Aureimonas sp. SA4125: one gene and its partner. The protein of the gene in region 1 interacts with the protein of each later gene in a pairwise test. Links are inferred from orthologs where the notes say so. Each region holds a gene or a part of one and is shown on either strand. Other genes may lie near its edges. The genes, in order: Sa4125_RS08945 and grpE.

Region 1 (8,761 bases):
TGCCCGGCGCCTCCGAGGTGCTGCTCGTCGCCCTCCTCGTCGGCGGGACAGGCGAGCCATGGATCGTCGTCGCGGCCGCGACCGTCGGGAACACGCTTGGCTCGGTCACCAATTGGGCCTGCGGGCGTTTCTTCGCGCACTACCGTGATCGACGCTGGTTCCCGGTCCCATCGGCACAGATCGACCGCTTCTCTGGCTTCTTCCGGCGCTACGGCCTCTGGACCTTGTTGATCGCTTGGGTTCCGGTCGTGGGCGACGCGCTGACCGTCATCGCCGGAATGCTGCGGGTGCATCTGGTGCCGTTCGCGACCCTCGTAGGCATCGGCAAGCTCGGGCGATACCTTGTCGTCGCGGGCGGAGCGCTGGCGTGGAATTGGGACTGACGCTTGCGGTCATGTTCCGTTGATCGGCCGTGTGTAGAGCGTAAGGGGCAGCCAGAGGTGGCTCGGCAAATCTGCACAGCGGGCTGAGTGGATTGTCTGCCTGAAGACGGCCAGGATGGCCGCGACCAGGAGAGACGATGACCAAGAGACCGAGGCGGAACCACAGCCCTACCTTCAAAGCAAAGGTGGCGCTGGCAGCAGTGCGCGGCGAGAAGACGCTGGCCGAATTGGCGCAGCAGTTCGACGTGCATCCCAATCAGATCACGCAGTGGCGCTCTCAGCTTCTGGAGGGCGCCGCCGGAGTTTTCGGATCAGAAACGACCGCAATCGCCGCCGCCCCAGTCATCGACGTGAAGACGCTGCATGCCAAGATCGGGGAGCTGACATTGGCCAACGATTTTTTGGAAGGCGCGCTCGACAAGGCCGGACTGTTGCCGAGCGCAAGACGATGATCGACCGCTCCCATCCTCTGCCGGTTGCCGGGCAGGCACGCGAACTCGGCATCAGCCGGGGAAGCGTCTACTACCTGCCACGCGCTGTCTCTGCCGCCGATCTCGCACTCATGCGACGGATAGACGAACTGCATTTGGAATATCCCTTCGCCGGCAGCCGCATGCTTCGCGACCTCTTGACTTTGGAGGGCATTGTTGTCGGCCGCCTGCGTGTCGCAACGCTGATGAAGCGGATGGCGATTGAGGCGATCTACCGTCGGCCGAACACGTCAAAGCCGGCGCCGGGCCACAAGATCTATCCCTATCTCCTGCGCAAGCTGCCGGTGATGCGGCCGAACCAGGTCTGGGCGATGGACATTACCTACATCCCGATGGCCCGCGGCTTCGTCTATCTCGCCGCCGTCGTCGACTGGTTCAGCCGGCGGGTGCTGAGCTGGCGGCTTTCGATCTCGATGCAGGCGGACTTCTGCATCGAGGCGGTGGAGGAGGCCTTGGCCCGTTTTGGGAAACCCGAAATCTTCAACACGGATCAGGGCTCGCAGTTCACCAGCATCGACTTCACGAAGGTCCTGTTGGACAGGGAGATCAAGATCAGCATGGACGGCAAGGGCGCCTGGCGCGACAACGTCTTCGTCGAGCGGCTCTGGAAATCAGTGAAATACGAGGAGGTCTATCTCCGGGCCTATGAGACGGTCAGCCATGCCCGGGCCTCGCTCGCCCGATACCTCGACTTCTACAACGGCGGACGCCCGCACTCGAGCTTGGGCCGGAAGACCCCGGACCACGCCTACTTCAACCAGCCGCTTCTCGCAGCGGCATAAACCCGGCAGACGATCCACTTATCAGGCCGCCGAGCCTGTTCAGACAAACCGAGCCACCTCTGCCTGCTCGATCCGCTGCGCGACGAGAGGCAAAGGAGATTGCCATGACGACCGTCTTTCCCGGCACCTCAATGCCGGACCGCGACTGGTGGTCGGTGCTTTGGCCGGACCCTGCCGCCGTCCTCTCCGCCATCGGCATCCGCCCGGACATGACCGTCCTCGACCTTTGTTGCGGCGACGGGCTCTTCACCGCGCCGCTCGCAAGGCTCGTCGGCGGCCGGGTCCACGCGCTCGACATCAATCCCGCGATGCTCGATGCCGCCCGGGCCGAGGTCGCCCGCCACGGTGCCGACGTGGCCGGCTGGATCGAGGCGGACGCGGCGGACGTTGCCCGGCACCTTCCGGGCAAGGTCGATCTCGTGCTGATGGCGAACACCTTCCATGGGGTGCCGGACCAGCCGAACCTTCTCGCTGCGATCCGCAGAGTCCTCGCGCCCGGCGGACTGTTCAGCGTGGTCAACTGGCATGCCCGTCCCCGCGAGGAGACGCCGGTCCTCGGGCAATTGCGCGGCCCGAGAACGGAGATGCGGATGTCGCCCGATATGCTCCGCGCCGTCGTCGAGCCCGCGGGCTTCGAAAGCTTGCGGCTCGTCGAGCTGCCGCCCTACCACTACGGCGCGACCTTCGAGGAGACGCCATGAGCGCTCCTTCGTCTCCGCTCCTAGCTAACAAGTCCTTTGCCGCCCCGTCGGTTTTCCAACCCGAGAATCTGCTTCGAGAGGCGCGACGGCAAAAGGGATTGCCTGAGGGTTCTGTCCCGGCGATCTGCCTCCTCGATCCCGACGGAGACATCGTCCGCCGCCTGAAGGCGGAAGGCCGCAGCCGGGTATCTGAGGTCTGGGCCTGCTACCACACCGAGCTTCACGTCTTCGACCTCCATGGCACGTCCATCGGAGTCGTCGGCTGCGTCGTCGGCGCGCCCTTCGCCGTCCTCGTCGCCGAACAACTCTTTGCCTCCGGATGCGAATTCCTCGTCAGCATCACGTCGGCCGGGCAGATCGCGCCGCTCGGACCGACGCCGTACTTCGTCATGATCGCGAAGTCGCTGCGCGACGAGGGCACAAGCCACCACTATGCGGCGCCTGCCGATTTCGCCGCCGCCGATCCCGCGCTGCTCGCCCGCATCGGCCCGTACCTCGCCGGCCTTCTCGAGCCCATCCATGAGGGTGCGACTTGGACCACCGACGCACCCTACCGCGAGACGGTGGACGCCATCGAGGCGAGGAAGGGCGAAGGGATCGCGGCCGTCGAGATGGAGGCCGCAGCGCTCTACGCCTTCGCGACGGCGCGGGCCCGCCCGGTACTGTGCTTTGCTCACGTCACGAACCAGATGGCGCAGGCAGAAGGAGACTTCGAGAAGGGCGAGGCCGACGGCACGTCCGACGCGCTGGCGCTTCTCGCGTCGGTCGTGAGAGGATGGAGCGAGACGTCTCGCGGCGTCCCGCGATGACCGTCCTCGTCTATGTCGGCGCCGCACTCGCCGAAATCGCCGGATGCTTCTCGTTCTGGGCCTGGCTCCGGCTCGGCAAGTCCGCCCTCTGGCTTGCGCCTGGGATGCTCGCGCTCGCTGCCTTCGCCTATCTCCTGACGTTGGTCGGGAGCGAAGCGGCAGGACGCGCGTATGCCGCCTATGGCGGTGTCTACATCGCGGCGTCGATCGTCTGGCTCTGGACGGTGGAATGCGTCAAGCCCGACAGGTGGGACCTCACGGGTGCCGCCGTCTGCCTAGCGGGTGCCGCCATCATCCTCTTCGCACCTCGCCCGGCCTGATCGTCAGGTCATCACGAAGTCGACGAGGAGCTTGATGTTCAAGAGCGCGATCACGAGCGCGATGAACACAGCGATAGCTATCAACCACTTCGGGGTGACGAGGTCGCCCATCTTCTCGCGGCTCGCGGTGAACATCACCAACGGGAAGACCGCAAAGGAAAGCTGAAGGCTGAGAACGACCTGGGTGAGGACGAGAAGCTTGCCCGTCCCGGCGTCCCCATACCAGATCGTCACCGACACCGCCGGGACGATCGCGATGCCGCGAGTGATCAGGCGGCGGGCCCAGGCGGGCAGCTTGATGTCGAGAAACCCCTCCATGACGATCTGCCCCGCGAGCGTCGCCGTCACCGTCGAGTTGATGCCGCAGCACAGGAGCGCGATGCCGAAAAGGGTCGGGGCGATGGCAAGCCCCAAGAGGGGCGCGAGGAGGGAATGAGCCTCGCCGAGTTCGGCGATCTCCGTCCGACCCGTCGTGTAGAAGGTGGCAGCGGCGAGGATCAGGATCGCGGAGTTGACGAGGAGCGCGAACATCAGTGCCACCGTCGAGTCGATCGTCGCGAACTTCAGCGCTTGCCGCTTCTCCGGGAGCGTCGTTCCGTAGGCCCGTGTCTGCACGATGCCGGAATGGAGATAGAGATTGTGCGGCATGACGGTCGCGCCGAGGATTCCGAGAGCCAGGTAGAGCATCTCCGGATTGGTCACGATCTCCGTCGTGGGAGCGAAGCCGAGGATGACCGCGCCCCAGTCGGGATCGGCGAGCGCGATCTGGACGCCGAAGCAGACGGCGATGACGCCGAGCAGCGTGATGATCAACGCCTCCACCCAGCGGAAGCCGAGCCTCTGGAGGAAGAGGATTAGAAAGACGTCGAGCGCGGTGATTAGGACCCCCAACTCGAGCGGGATGCCGAATACGAGGTTGAGACCGATCGCCGTACCGATGACCTCGGCGATGTCGGTCGCGATGATGGCGATCTCGGCTAGGAACCACAGGACGTATGCGACGGGAGCTGGGAAAGCGTCCCGGCAGGCCTGCGCAAGATCCCGCCCGGACGCGATGGCAAGCCGAGCGCATAGCGACTGGAGGACGATCGCCATGATGTTGGACACGAGAGCGACCGTCAGCAGCGTGTAGCCGAACTTCGAGCCGCCCGCTATCGAGGTCGCCCAGTTGCCCGGGTCCATGTAGCCGACAGCGACGAGGTAGCCGGGACCGAGGAAGGACGCGGCCTTTCGCAGGCTTGATCCCGACGTGTTGACCGCAATGGACCGATTGACGTCAGACAGTGAGCCTTCGCCGCGGGAACGGCGCCACCCTCCCAGGGGTTCCTGATCCACAATGTCGGATGTCACGGGCCCGTCCTCGCTGATGTGATCGATGGGTACGCTGTTTGGCAGTGTCGACAGATGGCTCCTTCGACAACGCGAGCGTACGCCTGTGCCATCAAAGTTGTCCAGTGACAAACTTTGCGTCATAGCCCAAGTTTCGGTACCGTGTAGCGGCAGGAATAAGGGAGGTCAGGTCGATGGGAAGTCATCAGGAACATCCGACAGATCGGCTGCTGGCGACAAGCAGGGCGGCACGCTTCGCCCGCGTCCGGGAAGCGCACCAATCCGAACTTGCCGAGGACTATGTCGAGATGATCGACGACCTCATCGCCGAACACGGCGAGGCGCGTTCAGCCGATCTCGCCGAGTGCTTCGGTGTCTCGCCCGGCACAGTCGCCCGCACCGTTCAGCGACTGGTCCGGGACGGATTGGCGACAAGCGAACCCTACCGCTCGATCTTCCTGACGGCCAAGGGGAAGGCGATGGCCACACAGGCGCGGGCGCGCCATGGATTGGTGCAGGACTTCCTGGTCTCGATCGGCGTCGACCGGGACTCCGCCGAGCTCGACGCCGAAGGAATCGAGCACCATGTCGGTCCGGAGGCCCTTGCGGCATTCCGCCGGCACCTCGGCAGGTGAGCGTCAGCGCTGGCGCAGGAACCCGATCGCCGCCAGGAGCGCCGAAATGATCGTGGCCACGATGACGATAGTCTGGACCGCCTGTGCCGAAAGGGCGGACGTTCCGATGAACAGCAGCACGATCTTCACCGCCACGAACGCGAAGGCGGAGCCCATGAGTGCGCCCATCGCGGCGTAGACGATGGCAAGGGTCCACTTGAGGACGAGGTCGACCGTTCCGGCCATGAGATATTCCTTGCGTGCTGTGGACTTGCCCCGGAAAAGTGGAGAGTTCTCAATGAGGCATGAGGAACTCCATGGCGAAGACACAGCGACGATTTACGAAGGAATTCGAGGAGGAAGCCGTCCGTCTGGTTGAGACGAGCGGCCGGACGCAGCGCGAGATCGCGGAGGACCTTGGCGTTGGGCTATCGACACTGCGGCGCTGGATCGACAAGCGGCGCGACGCCTTGATAGAAAGCCCGCCTCCCGACCGCGTCGAGGACATGGCTGCGGAGATGAAGCGGCTGCGGCGGGAGAATGAGATCCTTCGTCAGGAGCGTGGCATCCTGAAGAAGGCGATGGCTTTTTTCGCCCGGGAGGGAAGTCGGTGAGGTTCGAACTCATCGATGCGGCGAAAGAAGAATTCCCCGTCCAGCGTCTCTGCAAGGTCCTCGGCGTCAGCTCGAGCGGCTATTTTGCATGGAAGGATCGACCGGCCTGCCGCCGGCAGCAGCGCGACATGGTGCTTCTGGCGCATGTCCGCTCGGCGTTTCGGTTGTCGAACGGCACCTATGGGAGTCCTCGCATGCGGCATGAACTCCAGGCCGAGGGGATCGCTATCGGGCGCCGTCGGACAGCGCGCCTGATGCGCGAGAACGGCCTCAAGGCCCGGCAGAAGCGGCGGTTCAAGCGAACGACGGACAGCCTGCACGCCTTCCCGATCGCGCCGAACCTCCTTGATCAGGACTTCGCGACCGAACGCCGGGACGAGAAGTGGGGAGCCGACATCTCCTATGTTTGGACGCGAGAGGGCTGGCTGTATCTCGCCGTCGTCATCGACCTGTTCGCCCGGCGCGTCGTCGGCTGGGCCGTCAGCGATCGTCTACACAAGGAGTTGGCTCTCGAGGCGCTCCGCAAGGCCCTCGTCCTGCGCCGCCCGAAAACCGGCCTGATCCATCATTCTGACCGCGGCAGCCAATATTGCTCGATCGACTATCAGGCCGAGCTACGCAGGTACGACGTGCTGATCTCGATGTCCGGCAAGGGCAACTGCTATGATAATGCGATGGTCGAGACCTTCTTCAAGACGTTGAAATCCGAGCTGGTCTGGCGCACCGTCTTCCAGACCAGGACCGAGGCGAAGGCGGCCATCGGCCGCTACATCGACAGCTTCTACAACCCCGTCCGGCGCCATTCCGCGCTCGACTTCATCAGCCCCGTCCAGTTCGAACGACTGGCCGCCGCGTAATCAAAACGCTCTCCACTAAAAGGGGGCAAGTCCACTGTGGAGGACCGGGGGACGAAGGCCTCCTTATCCGGAGACGAGACGATCCAGCTTTTCGATCCGGACGCTCTGAGGTTCGTGCATGTCGAGTGTACCTGCGAAGGCGCCTTCGCGATCGTAGAGGTAGACCCCGGCCGAGTGGTCGACGGTGTAGTCGGTGCCTTCCAGCGGCACGATCCTGCGGTAGGCCTTGAAGGCGGAAAAGGCAGCGTCGATCTCGGGCTCTCCTCCGGTCAGACCCGTGATCCGCGGGTCGAACGGTTCGAGATATTCCTTCAGGACCGACGGCGTGTCGCGCTTCGGGTCGCCGCTGACGAGGAGGACGGACAGGTCGTCGCCCTTGGGACCCATGCCCTTGAGGAGCAGCGTCAACTCGGCGAGCGTCGTCGGGCAGACGTCGGGGCAGTTCGTGAATCCGAAGAAAACCGCGACGGGCTTGTCCCGGAACGACGACCATGTCCGCGTCGTGCCGTTCTGGTCGACAAGCGTGAACTCGCCACCGATGGGCACTGGGTTCAGAGCCGCGGCCACGGGGGACTCGATCCCGGAGCGCAGGTCGACAAAGCCCGTCAACACGAGCGCGAGCATCATGGACACCCCGGCGACGAGGCCCCAAAGCACACGTCGGATCACGGCGAGATTCATTGCGCCCCGCCCATGACATGGCGCGCGTGGGAGACCGGGGCAGCCGCGCCATGCGGCTCGACCTTGAACTCGACGGGGACCGTCCCTGCCCTTTCAAAGACGAGTTCGCCCTTGAAGGATTCACCGGCGGCGAGCGGCTTCCTGAGGCCGACGAGCATCACATGCGTTCCGCCGGATCGAAGGGCGACCGTCGCCCCGGGCTCGATCGCGATGCCACCCTCGACGGGGCGCATGCGGGCTACGCCGTCGACGATCTCGGACGTATGCAGCTCGAAGCGATCGGACGCCTCGGACGATCCACCGAGAAGGCGGTCGGCCTCGGTCCCGGCATTGGTGATCGCGAGATAGCCGACGCCGATCCTGGCCGTCTTCGGCGTCGGCCTGGACTCGGGATGGTCGACCGAGATCGCGCCCGACTTGAACTCGTGAGCGGAAGCAAGGGCGGGCGCAGAGAGGCAGCCGATGAGTATCGCCGTGCGAAAGACCGTCCTCACTTCGGGTAGCTCGCCAAGGTCTCGGTCTTGCCGTCCCTCATGACGAGCAGCACGTCGTAGGGCTCGTCGCTCTCCCCCATGCCGGGGCTTCCCATCGGCATGTCCGGGACCGCGAGTCCGATCGCGTCGGGCTTCTCGGTGAGCAGCCGCTTCACCTCGGCCGCGGGCACGTGGCCCTCCACGACGTAGCCGCCGACGAAGCCCGTGTGGCAGGAGGTCTGCCCCTCTTTCAACCCGGCCTCCATCTTCTTCGCCCACAGGTCCGCCATGGCGAGGTTCTTGGCGTCGACGGTGAAGCCTGCCTCCTCGAGATGCTTGATCCAGCCGATGCAGCAGCCGCAGCCCGATGTCGAGAAGACGGAGACGGTTTCAGACGCAAACGCCGAGTTCGAGAGAAGGGCGAACGCGCCCGCAAGGATGGTCTTTCGAATGGACGTCATCGTCCCACTCCCCGTTCGTTTCGTTGTCGGTTCAAAGCCAGCGCCGGACACGCCGTCTGTAGTCGGCATAGGAGGCGCCGAAGGCACTCTCCAGGAAGCGTTCCTCGTCGCGGAGCTGCATCTCGCAGGCCAGCCAGAACCCGAGAGCACTGGCGACCATCAGCGGCGACGGCAGCGCGAGGACGAGGCCCGCGGCGAGTGTCAGCATCCCGACGAAGACGGGATTGCGCGACAATGCGACGAGGC
Region 2 (8,955 bases), 1.9 Mb from region 1 along the record:
TGTTGACGACGCGGGTGCGTCTCTGCCGGCACGGAGAGACGTCGCGGCTGCGTCCGGCCCGGGAACCGCAGGCCGGCCGCCGCGATGTTGCCGGCTCCGAGTCCCGAGCGCGATGGCTTCTCTTCCGTTGCCGCGATTCCATGTTCCGGCAGGACACCGGAGAGCCGGGAGGTTGCCGTGCCGGATCGTGCCCGCAGAGCTGGCTTTCAAGTTGCCGCGCCGGATACTGCGAAAAACCGGTTCCCACTTTTTCGCCCGACGCTCTAGAACTCCGCCCAACTTTCCTCGCTCAGCCGGGACTGCGGTGCGACGCCGTCTCGGCCGTTGTTGCGCAGCTGCGCGACGGGTTGCGCTGGTCTTGGCGGGCTTGCCCGTGTCGGCCTCATGCCGGACGACAGGGTGGCCCGGGTCTGGAAGCGGCCGATCAACCCTGCCAGGTCCTCGGTCTCGTCCGAGAGGTTCTGCGCGGCGGCCGTCGTCTCTTCCACCATCGCGGCGTTCTGCTGCGTGACCTTGTCCATCTGGTCGGCGGCGCCCGAGACCTCGCGCAGCGAGATCGCCTGCTCCTTGGCGCTGCGGGCGATCTCGGCGACGACCGCCGACATCTCCGCGACCTGCGTGACGATGGCATCCAGCGACTTGCCCGACGCCGTCACCAGCTCGACGCCCTCGCCGACCTGTTTCGACGAGGTCGAGATCAGCGCCTTGATCTCCTTGGCCGCTTCCGCCGAGCGCTGGGCGAGCCCGCGCACTTCCTGCGCGACGACGGCAAAGCCGCGGCCCGCCTCGCCCGCCCGCGCCGCCTCGACGCCGGCGTTGAGGGCCAGAAGGTTGGTCTGGAAGGCGATCTCGTCGATGACGCCGATGATCTTGCCGATTTCCTCCGAGGAATGCTCGATCTGGCTCATCGCCGCGACCGCCTTGGCGACGATCTCGCCACCCTTCTCGGCATTCTTCTGCGCCGCCGTCGCGCCGACCTGGGCACGGGCTGCGCCATCCGCCGTCTGGTTCACGCCCGTCGTCACTTCCGACAGCGCCGCGACCGTCTCCTCGAGGCTCGCCGCCTGCTGCTCGGTGCGCTGGGCGAGGTCGTTCGAGGCGACGGTGATCTCGGTCAGGCCGGTGCGGATGGCGGTGATCGAATGAACCACCGATCCCATCGCCTCCTCCAGCTTGCCGACGCTGTCGTTGAACAGGCCGCGCATGGGCTCGTAGTCGGACGAGAAAGGCTTGTCCAAGCGGGCCAGAAGGTCACCGGCCGCCAGACGCTGGAAGCCCGTCTCGACCTCGCTCATGAAGAAGGCGTGCGCCTTGACATAGCCCTCGCCCAGCGCCTCCTGCTCGATGCGCTCGGCCTCCTGGGCGGCAACGGTTGCGGCGGCCTCCGCTTTCAACCGCTTCTGATCGAGCACCGCATGGCGCAGATGCTCCACGGATCCGGCCATGCGGCCGATCTCGTCGCCGCGCTGTTGTCCGACGACGACGACATCGGTCCTGCCGTCGGCAACGGCCGCGACGGTCTCGGCAAGGCTTTTGAGCGGCGCAAACATGCGACGGGCGAGCCAGAGCGCGACAAGACCGATGACAAGGGCCGCCACCACGGAGATCAAACCGAGGCGCCACTGCAATGCGGTGATCCCGGAAACGAATTCGGCTTTCGGAATGCCGACGTACAGGACGCCGATGGTCTTGCCGGCAGCATCCTTGATCGGATCATAGGCGGTGTAGAAGGGCGTGCCGAGAATGTCGGCCTCACCACGAAAAGGCTGGCCTGCGACGAACAGCGCGTCGTGCACCGGGCCGGGTGCGAGCTTGGTTCCGACGGCGCGGCTGCCATCCGGCTTCTTGACGTTCGTGGCGATGCGCGTGTCGCCCATGAAGACCGTCGCGGTGCCGCCGACCAGTTCCGTCACCCTGTCCACCGGCTCGAAGAAACCGTTCAGCTTCTGCGCGCCGGCATAGAGGCTATCGCTCTCGACGCGAAACTCCTTGCCATAGGTCGTCAGCACCTGCCAGGCGACACCCATGTTCGTCATCTGCCGGGCGGCAGCCCGTTCGACGCCTTCGCCGCGCAGGAGAAGGCTACCGGCGATGCCGAAAAGCAGCGTCAGGATCGCCAGCGACCCGACGACCATCAGCGAAACCCTGGCTGACAATGAGACTTTGCTGAGCATGGAAGGGCCCCCGGGACTACGCCGTCGCCGCCAGATCAGGGGCTTGGCAAGGTCGATGTCTGTCAGCGGATGATCCGGCGCTCTGTCCGGGCACGGCTGCTCTTTCCCCATTGATGGCCGCAAGAACTTAAAATACTGCCGCTGTCCAGCGGATGGTTCTTCCATGGTCCGTACCAGGCAATCCCGGCAATCGACGGTCGGCAGACATGCCAACGTCCGCGCGGCGGATCGACCGCCGCCTCTCGCGCTTTTCCCGGACATCCCGCTATAAACGGCGAGCGAATGTGGAGACCAACATGACGGCAGCGACGCGAATCGACGGCAAGGCCATGGCGGCCGCTATCATCGACGAGGTGAAGACGGCGACGGCGGCACTCGCGCCCGAGACCGTGCCGGGCCTTGCCGTCGTGATCGTCGGCGAGGATCCGGCCAGCCAGGTCTATGTCGGCGCCAAGGCGAGGATGGCCGAGGACTGCGGCTTCCACTCGGTCAAGCGCGTCCTTCCGGCGGAAACAGCCGAGGCGGCGCTTCTTGCCGTCATTGCCGACCTCAACGCCGATGCGGCGATCCACGGCATCCTCGTTCAATTGCCGCTGCCGCCGCAGATCGACGCCAACCGCGTCATCCAGACCATCAATGCCGACAAGGACGTCGACGGTTTCCATCTCCTCAATGTCGGCCGGCTCGGCACCGGCGCGATCGAAGAGGCTTTCGTGCCCTGTACGCCGGCCGGATCCATGGTGATGCTGAGAAAAGTTCTCGGCGACGACCTCTCGGGCAAGACGGCGGTGGTCGTCGGGCGCTCCAACATCGTGGGAAAGCCGATGGCGCAGCTGCTCCTGGCCGCCAACGCCACGGTGACGATCGCCCATTCGCGCACGAAGGACCTGGCCGCGGTCTGCCGCGCCGCGGACATCCTCGTCGCCGCCGTCGGCCGCCCGGAAATGATCCGCGGCGACTGGGTGAAGGAGGGGGCCGTCGTCATCGACGTCGGCATCAACCGCGTCGACGCGCCAGAGCGTGGCGCCGCCAAGACGCGCCTCGTCGGCGACGTCGCCTTCGCCGAAGCGTCCGAACGGGCCGCCGCGATCACGCCGGTGCCCGGCGGCGTCGGCCCGATGACCATCGCGATGCTGATGGCGAACACGGTGACGGCCGCCTATCGCGCGGCGGGCAAGGTGGCGCCGCGGTTCTGAACAGCCGTCGGTCGTATGGTCCGATTGGGGGCCGCCTATCGTGCGGCACCATTAGATGCGTCATCCCGGCTCAAGGCCAGGATGACTAACGTGATCGGGCCGCGGCTCTCGGTTGAAGGGGCCGCGATCCCAGCTTGAATGGACGGCGGCCCAGCCTGAACGGGCTTCAGCCGCAGCCTGAACTGGCTGCCGCCGTCGCTCCTCAGGCTGCGTCGTCGCTCGTCCCGTCCACAGGCTTCGGCTCCGCCATCACCTTCGGGCCGCCCTTGGCGACACCGACCATGGCGGGGCGCAGGACCCGGTCGCCGATGGCGTAGCCGTCCTGAACGACCTGGACGACGGTGTTGTTGGCAACCTCGGCGTTCGGAACCTCGAACATCGCCTGGTGGAAATTCGGGTCGAAGCGTTCGCCTTCGGGCTCGAGCTTCTTGACGCCGAACTTCTCCAGCGTCGCCAGCATGCCGCGCTCGGTCAGTTCGACGCCGTCGAGAAGCGTCGCAAGGCCGGTCTCGCCACCCTCGCGGGCGCCTTCCGGCACGGCGGCGATGGTGCGGCGGAGATTGTCCATGACCGACAGCATCTCGCGGGCAAAGCCGGTGACCGCGTAGGTACGGGCGTCCTTGACCTCGCGCTCGGTGCGCCGGCGCAGATTCTCCATGTCGGCGGCGAGCCGGAGCATGCGGTCCTTCAGATCGGCGTTCTCGGTCTCGAGCCCCTCGATCCGCTCGGCGGCGATGCTGGCGATGAAGGCCTCGGCCTCATCCTCGGAATAGTCGCCGCGCTCGAATGGCGAGCGCTCGCGGGCACCCTGCGATGCGGCCTCCGGCGCCGGGTCGACGTGGGTCTCGTTGCCGCGGTCTTCGGTGTCGCTCGTCATGATGGTCAAAATCCTCGCGTTTCGCACCCTCGCTGCCGACTCTCGCAGGAGGATCGGAAGGGGTGGATCGTTGAAATGTGCTGTGCCCGGGATATCGAATGCGGCGAGCGGAAAATCAAGGCTTTCGGCAATCCGATCGGCCCGGACGGCTGGCTGGCGCCACCCGTCCGGGGCCTTCGGCGATCAGGACCGCCGCGCCGCCGCGACCTGCGCCAGGAGCCGCGAGACGAGGCGGGCGGTGTAGTCGACCATCGGCACGATGCGGCGATAGTTGAGCCGTGTCGGACCGATCACGCCGACGGCGCCGATGACCTTCTGGTCGCCGTCGCTGTAGGGCGCGACGACGAGCGAGGAGCCCGACAGCGAGAACAGCTTGTTCTCCGAGCCGATGAAGATCCTGACGCCATTGCCCGTCTCGGCAAGGTCGAGCAGTTCGATGATGCCGCTCTTGGTCTCCAGCTCGTCGAAGAGGAGCCGCAGCCGGTCGAGGTCGTCCGACGCCGTGACGTTTTCGAGGAGGTTGGCCCTGCCGCGGACGATCAGCCGTGACGGCTGGCCGGAGGCCGCTCCCGACCAGACGGCAAGGCCTTTTTCGACAAGGCCCTGGCTGAGGATGTCGAGCGCCGTCGCGGCCTCGTCCTTCAAGGCCTGCACGCGGTCGCGCGCCTCGCCGAGAGTGCGGCCGACGACATGGGCGTTGAGGAAGTTGGAGGCCTCGACGATCTGCGCGGCCGTGACGCCGGCCGGGAGGTCGATCACCCGGTTCTCGACGTCGCCCTTTTCGCCGACGAGGACGGCGAGCGCCTTCGTCGGCTCCAGCCGGATGAACTCGATGTGCTTCAGGCGCATGTCCGTCTTCGCCGTCAGCACGAGACCTGCGCCGCGCGAGAGGCCCGACAGGAGTTGGCTCGCCTCCGTCAGGAGCGAATCGAACGGCCGGAGATCCCCCGTCGCCTTGACCTTTTCCTCGATCGCCTCCCGCTCGCCCTGCGGCAGGTCGCCGATTTCGAGGAAGGCGTCGACGAAGAAGCGCAGGCCAAGCTCGGTCGGCATGCGTCCGGCGCTGATATGGGGCGAATAGATGAGGCCGAGTGTCTCGAGATCGCTCATCACGTTGCGCACCGAGGCCGGCGAGAGCGCCGTCGTCAGCAGCTTGGACAGAGCACGCGATCCCACGGGTTCGCCGAGGTCGAGATAGGATTCGACGATCAGGCGAAAGATGTCCCGCGACCGCTCGTCCAGCATCGCGGGAAAATCCGGTGCGGGCAGTCTGAACTCGTTCATCGGGCGTTCTCTCAGCATCGGCCATCACTATACGGTGCTTGAAGAAACTGTCCAAGTGGCAAGGATGGGCGACGCCGAGTCGGACGGTGGCCGGTTCGCCAACAACCCATGGCAGCGCGTTTCGAACCGCTTTGGCCGGATTTATTTTGCCCATGGCCCCCGGCTCGTGGTTAAACGCCGGTTCGACGGGAATCGCATGAGCATGCGCCCTCACACAGTAGCGACCAGGGATCTGAACCATGCGGCCTTCCAAACGCGCCAATGACGAATTGCGCGCCGTCTCGCTCGAACGCGGCGTGTCCCTCCATGCCGAGGGCTCGTGCCTCGTCAAGTTCGGCAATACGCATGTCCTGTGCATGGCGAGCCTCGAGGAGCGCGTGCCGCCCTTCCTGAAGAATTCCGGCAAGGGCTGGGTCACCGCCGAATACGGCATGCTGCCGCGCGCCACGGGCGATCGCATGCGGCGCGAGGCGTCGAGCGGCAAGCAGTCCGGGCGCACCCAGGAAATCCAGCGCCTGATCGGCCGCTCGATGCGCGCCGTGGTCGATCTGGAAGCCCTCGGCGAGCGCCAGATCACCATCGACTGCGATGTCATCCAGGCCGATGGCGGCACCCGCACGGCCGGCATCACCGGCGCCTTCGTCGCCCTCAACGACTGCCTCGCCTGGATGGAAGGGCGCGGCATGGTCACGCGCTCGAAGGTCCTGAAGGACCACATCGCGGCGATCTCCTGCGGCATCTACAAGGGCGAGCCGGTGCTCGACCTCGACTATCTCGAGGATTCGGCCGCCGACACCGACGCCAATTTCGTCATGACCGGCCGCGGCGGCATCGTCGAGATCCAGGGCACGGCCGAAAAGGAGCCGTTCAGCGAGGCGGAGCTGGCGAGCCTGCTTGCCCTCGCCAAGGGCGGCATCGGCACGCTCGTCGAACTGCAGCGCCAGGCGATCGCCTGAGGGATTTCGAGATGAACCGCAGGATCGACGGCAAGAGGCTCCTCGTCGCCAGCCACAACAAGGGCAAGATCCGCGAACTCGACTTCCTGTTCGGCGGTCTTGCGATCGACCTCGTCACCGCCGGCGAGCTCGGCCTGCCCGAACCCGACGAGACCGGCACGACCTTCGTCGAGAACGCCCGGATCAAGGCGCTCGCTTCCGCGACGGCGGCGGGAGAAGTGGCGCTTGCCGACGATTCCGGCCTCTGCGTCGACGCCCTGGACGGCGCGCCCGGCGTCTACACGGCCGACTGGGCCGGCCCCGACCGCGACTGGTCGATGGCCATGCGCCTCGTCGAGGAGAAGCTGCACCAGGCCGGCGCCACCGAGCCCGCACGGCGCGGCGCGACCTTCGTCTCGCTGCTCTGCCTCGCCTGGCCCGACGGCCACACCCAGGAATATCTCGGCGAGCGCCGGGGAACGCTGGTCTGGCCGGGGCGGCACGGCGACATGGCCTATGGCTATGATCCGGTCTTCATGCCGGATGGCGAGACGCGCACCTATGGCGAAATGAGCGCCGAGGAGAAGCACGGCTCGATCTGGACCGCGCCCGGCCCGCTGTCGCACCGCGCCCGCTCGGTGCAGAAGCTCGTCGCCGAGGCCTTTCCGGAGGGCATCCGACCCGCCGCCCGGCCGGACGCCGTCGGATGAGCGCGGGATGACCGAGACGCCCGCTTTGCCCCCGGACGCTTCTGCCCCGTCTGCGACGGTCCGCAGCTTTCCGCCCGTGGCGCGCGAACCGGGTTTTGGCGTCTACGTGCACTGGCCGTTCTGCGCGGCGAAGTGCCCCTATTGCGACTTCAACAGCCATGTCCGCCACCAGGCGATCGACCAGGAACGCTACACCGCGGCCTTCACCCGCGAGATCGGCGAGATGGCGCGGCGCTCGGCCGGCGAGCGGGTGACCTCGATCTTTCTCGGCGGCGGAACGCCGTCGCTGATGCAGCCGCGCACCGTCGGGGCGATCCTCGACGCCATCGGGCGCGCCTGGCCGGTCGATGCGGATGCCGAGATCACGCTCGAGGCCAATCCGTCCAGCGTCGAGGCCGAGCGCTTCCGCGGCTACCGCGCGGCCGGCGTCAACCGCGTCTCGCTCGGCGTCCAGGCGCTGAACGATCGGGATCTGAAGTTTCTCGGCCGGTTGCACAATGTCGGCCAGGCGCTGCAGGCGATTGGCCTCGCCCGCGAGATCTTTCCGCGCCTGTCCTTCGACCTGATCTATGCCCGGCCTGGCCAGACCGTCGAGGGCTGGCAGGCCGAACTCACCCAGGCGATCGACCTCGCCGCCGACCATCTGTCGCTCTATCAGTTGACCATCGAGGAGGGCACGCCGTTCTATGCCTTGCGCAAGGCCGGCAAGCTGCCGGTGCCGGACGGCGAGCTGTCGGCGGCACTCTACGAGGCGACGCAGACCCTGACGGCGGCCCGCGGCCTGCCGGCCTACGAGATCTCCAACCATGCCGTGCCGGGCGCCGAATCGCGCCACAACCTCAGCTACTGGCGCTACGGCCTCTATGCCGGCGTCGGTCCCGGCGCGCATGGGCGGCTGATGGGTCCCGATGGGCGCCAGGCGATCGCCACCGAGCGCCATCCCGAGACCTGGCTGAAGATGGTCGAGGACTGGGACAATGGCATCGTGACCGACGACACGCTGTCGCCGTCGGAGGAGGCGGACGAGTTGCTGCTGATGGGCCTCAGGCTGACCGAAGGCATCGACCTCGCCCGCTGGCGCCGGCTGACCGGCCGCGACATCGACCCCGTCAGCGAGGCCGATCTCAAGGCGCACGGCATGGTCGAGCGCCTCGGCCCCGACCGCATCCGCGCGACGCCGGCCGGCATGCTGGTCCTCGACGCCGTCGTCGCCGATCTCTGCTAGGCTGGCGGCATGACCCCCGAGCGAAGTGAAGACGACCTTCCCGAGGCCCTGGAGCCCGCCGAGCCGTCCCGTGTCGACGACCGCGGTGCTGCCGGCGGCGCGGACGCGACACTCGGCTTTCGCGTCCGCGACAAGGCGTTTCTCGGGCACCGGCCGGAGCCCGGGCTCTATCTCGTGGCGACGCCCATCGGCCATCTCTCCGACATCACGCTCCGGGCGCTGGAGGTCATCGCCGGTGCCGACCGGCTGGCCTGCGAGGACACGCGCGTCACCGCGACGCTGCTCGCGCGCTACGGCATCAAGCGGCGGATGACGCCCTATCACGAGCACAATGCGGAGGAGTCCGGCGCGGGCCTCCTCGCCGAGCTCGTCGCGGGCAAAAGCGTCGCGCTGGTCTCGGATGCCGGCACGCCGCTCGTCTCCGATCCCGGCTTCCGCCTCGTCGGTCTCGCTATCGAAGCCGGCATTGCGGTGATCCCGATCCCCGGCGCCTCGGCGGTGATGGCGGCGCTCCTCGCCTCCGGCCTGCCGTCGGACGCCTTCTTCTTCGCCGG

The links.
Region 2: the proteins of Sa4125_RS08945 (region 1) and grpE interact in binary tests that used the Escherichia coli proteins (3 or more experiments, as listed by UniProt). The link is inferred for Aureimonas sp. SA4125 from one-to-one orthologs.

What each region holds. Positions count from the first base shown.
Region 1 is NZ_AP025032.1:1,928,335-1,937,095, reverse strand. What follows is about bases 2,664-5,463. They hold Sa4125_RS08945 (Nramp family divalent metal transporter), read right to left. Parts: upstream 4,837-5,463; coding sequence 3,490-4,836; downstream 2,664-3,489. Other genes in these bases: Sa4125_RS08935 (hypothetical protein), read right to left, coding at 5,454-5,463; mntR (manganese-binding transcriptional regulator MntR), read left to right, coding at 5,010-5,450; Sa4125_RS08950 (YnfA family protein), read left to right, coding at 3,163-3,486; Sa4125_RS08955 (nucleoside phosphorylase), read left to right, coding at 2,664-3,166. Outside these bases: Sa4125_RS08970 (YqaA family protein), read left to right, coding at 1-383; Sa4125_RS08960 (class I SAM-dependent methyltransferase), read left to right, coding at 1,761-2,357; more of Sa4125_RS08955, read left to right, coding at 2,354-2,663; more of Sa4125_RS08935, read right to left, coding at 5,464-5,675; Sa4125_RS08925 (SCO family protein), read right to left, coding at 6,964-7,569; Sa4125_RS08920 (copper chaperone PCu(A)C), read right to left, coding at 7,578-8,075; Sa4125_RS08915 (DUF411 domain-containing protein), read right to left, coding at 8,072-8,515; Sa4125_RS08910 (isoprenylcysteine carboxylmethyltransferase family protein), read right to left, coding at 8,547-8,761. UniProt on the Escherichia coli protein: H(+)-stimulated, divalent metal cation uptake system. Involved in manganese and iron uptake. Can also transport cadmium, cobalt, zinc and to a lesser extent nickel and copper. Involved in response to reactive oxygen.
Region 2 is NZ_AP025032.1:9,627-18,581, forward strand. What follows is about bases 2,411-5,404. They hold grpE (nucleotide exchange factor GrpE), read right to left. Parts: upstream 4,248-5,404; coding sequence 3,573-4,247; downstream 2,411-3,572. Other genes in these bases: folD (bifunctional methylenetetrahydrofolate dehydrogenase/methenyltetrahydrofolate cyclohydrolase FolD), read left to right, coding at 2,471-3,370; hrcA (heat-inducible transcriptional repressor HrcA), read right to left, coding at 4,431-5,404. In the rest of the region: Sa4125_RS00045 (methyl-accepting chemotaxis protein), read right to left, coding at 264-2,174; more of hrcA, read right to left, coding at 5,405-5,531; rph (ribonuclease PH), read left to right, coding at 5,771-6,487; Sa4125_RS00070 (non-canonical purine NTP pyrophosphatase), read left to right, coding at 6,499-7,176; radical SAM family heme chaperone HemW, read left to right, coding at 7,184-8,401; rsmI (16S rRNA (cytidine(1402)-2'-O)-methyltransferase), read left to right, coding at 8,411-8,955. UniProt on the Escherichia coli protein: Participates actively in the response to hyperosmotic and heat shock by preventing the aggregation of stress-denatured proteins, in association with DnaK and GrpE. It is the nucleotide exchange factor for DnaK and may function as a thermosensor.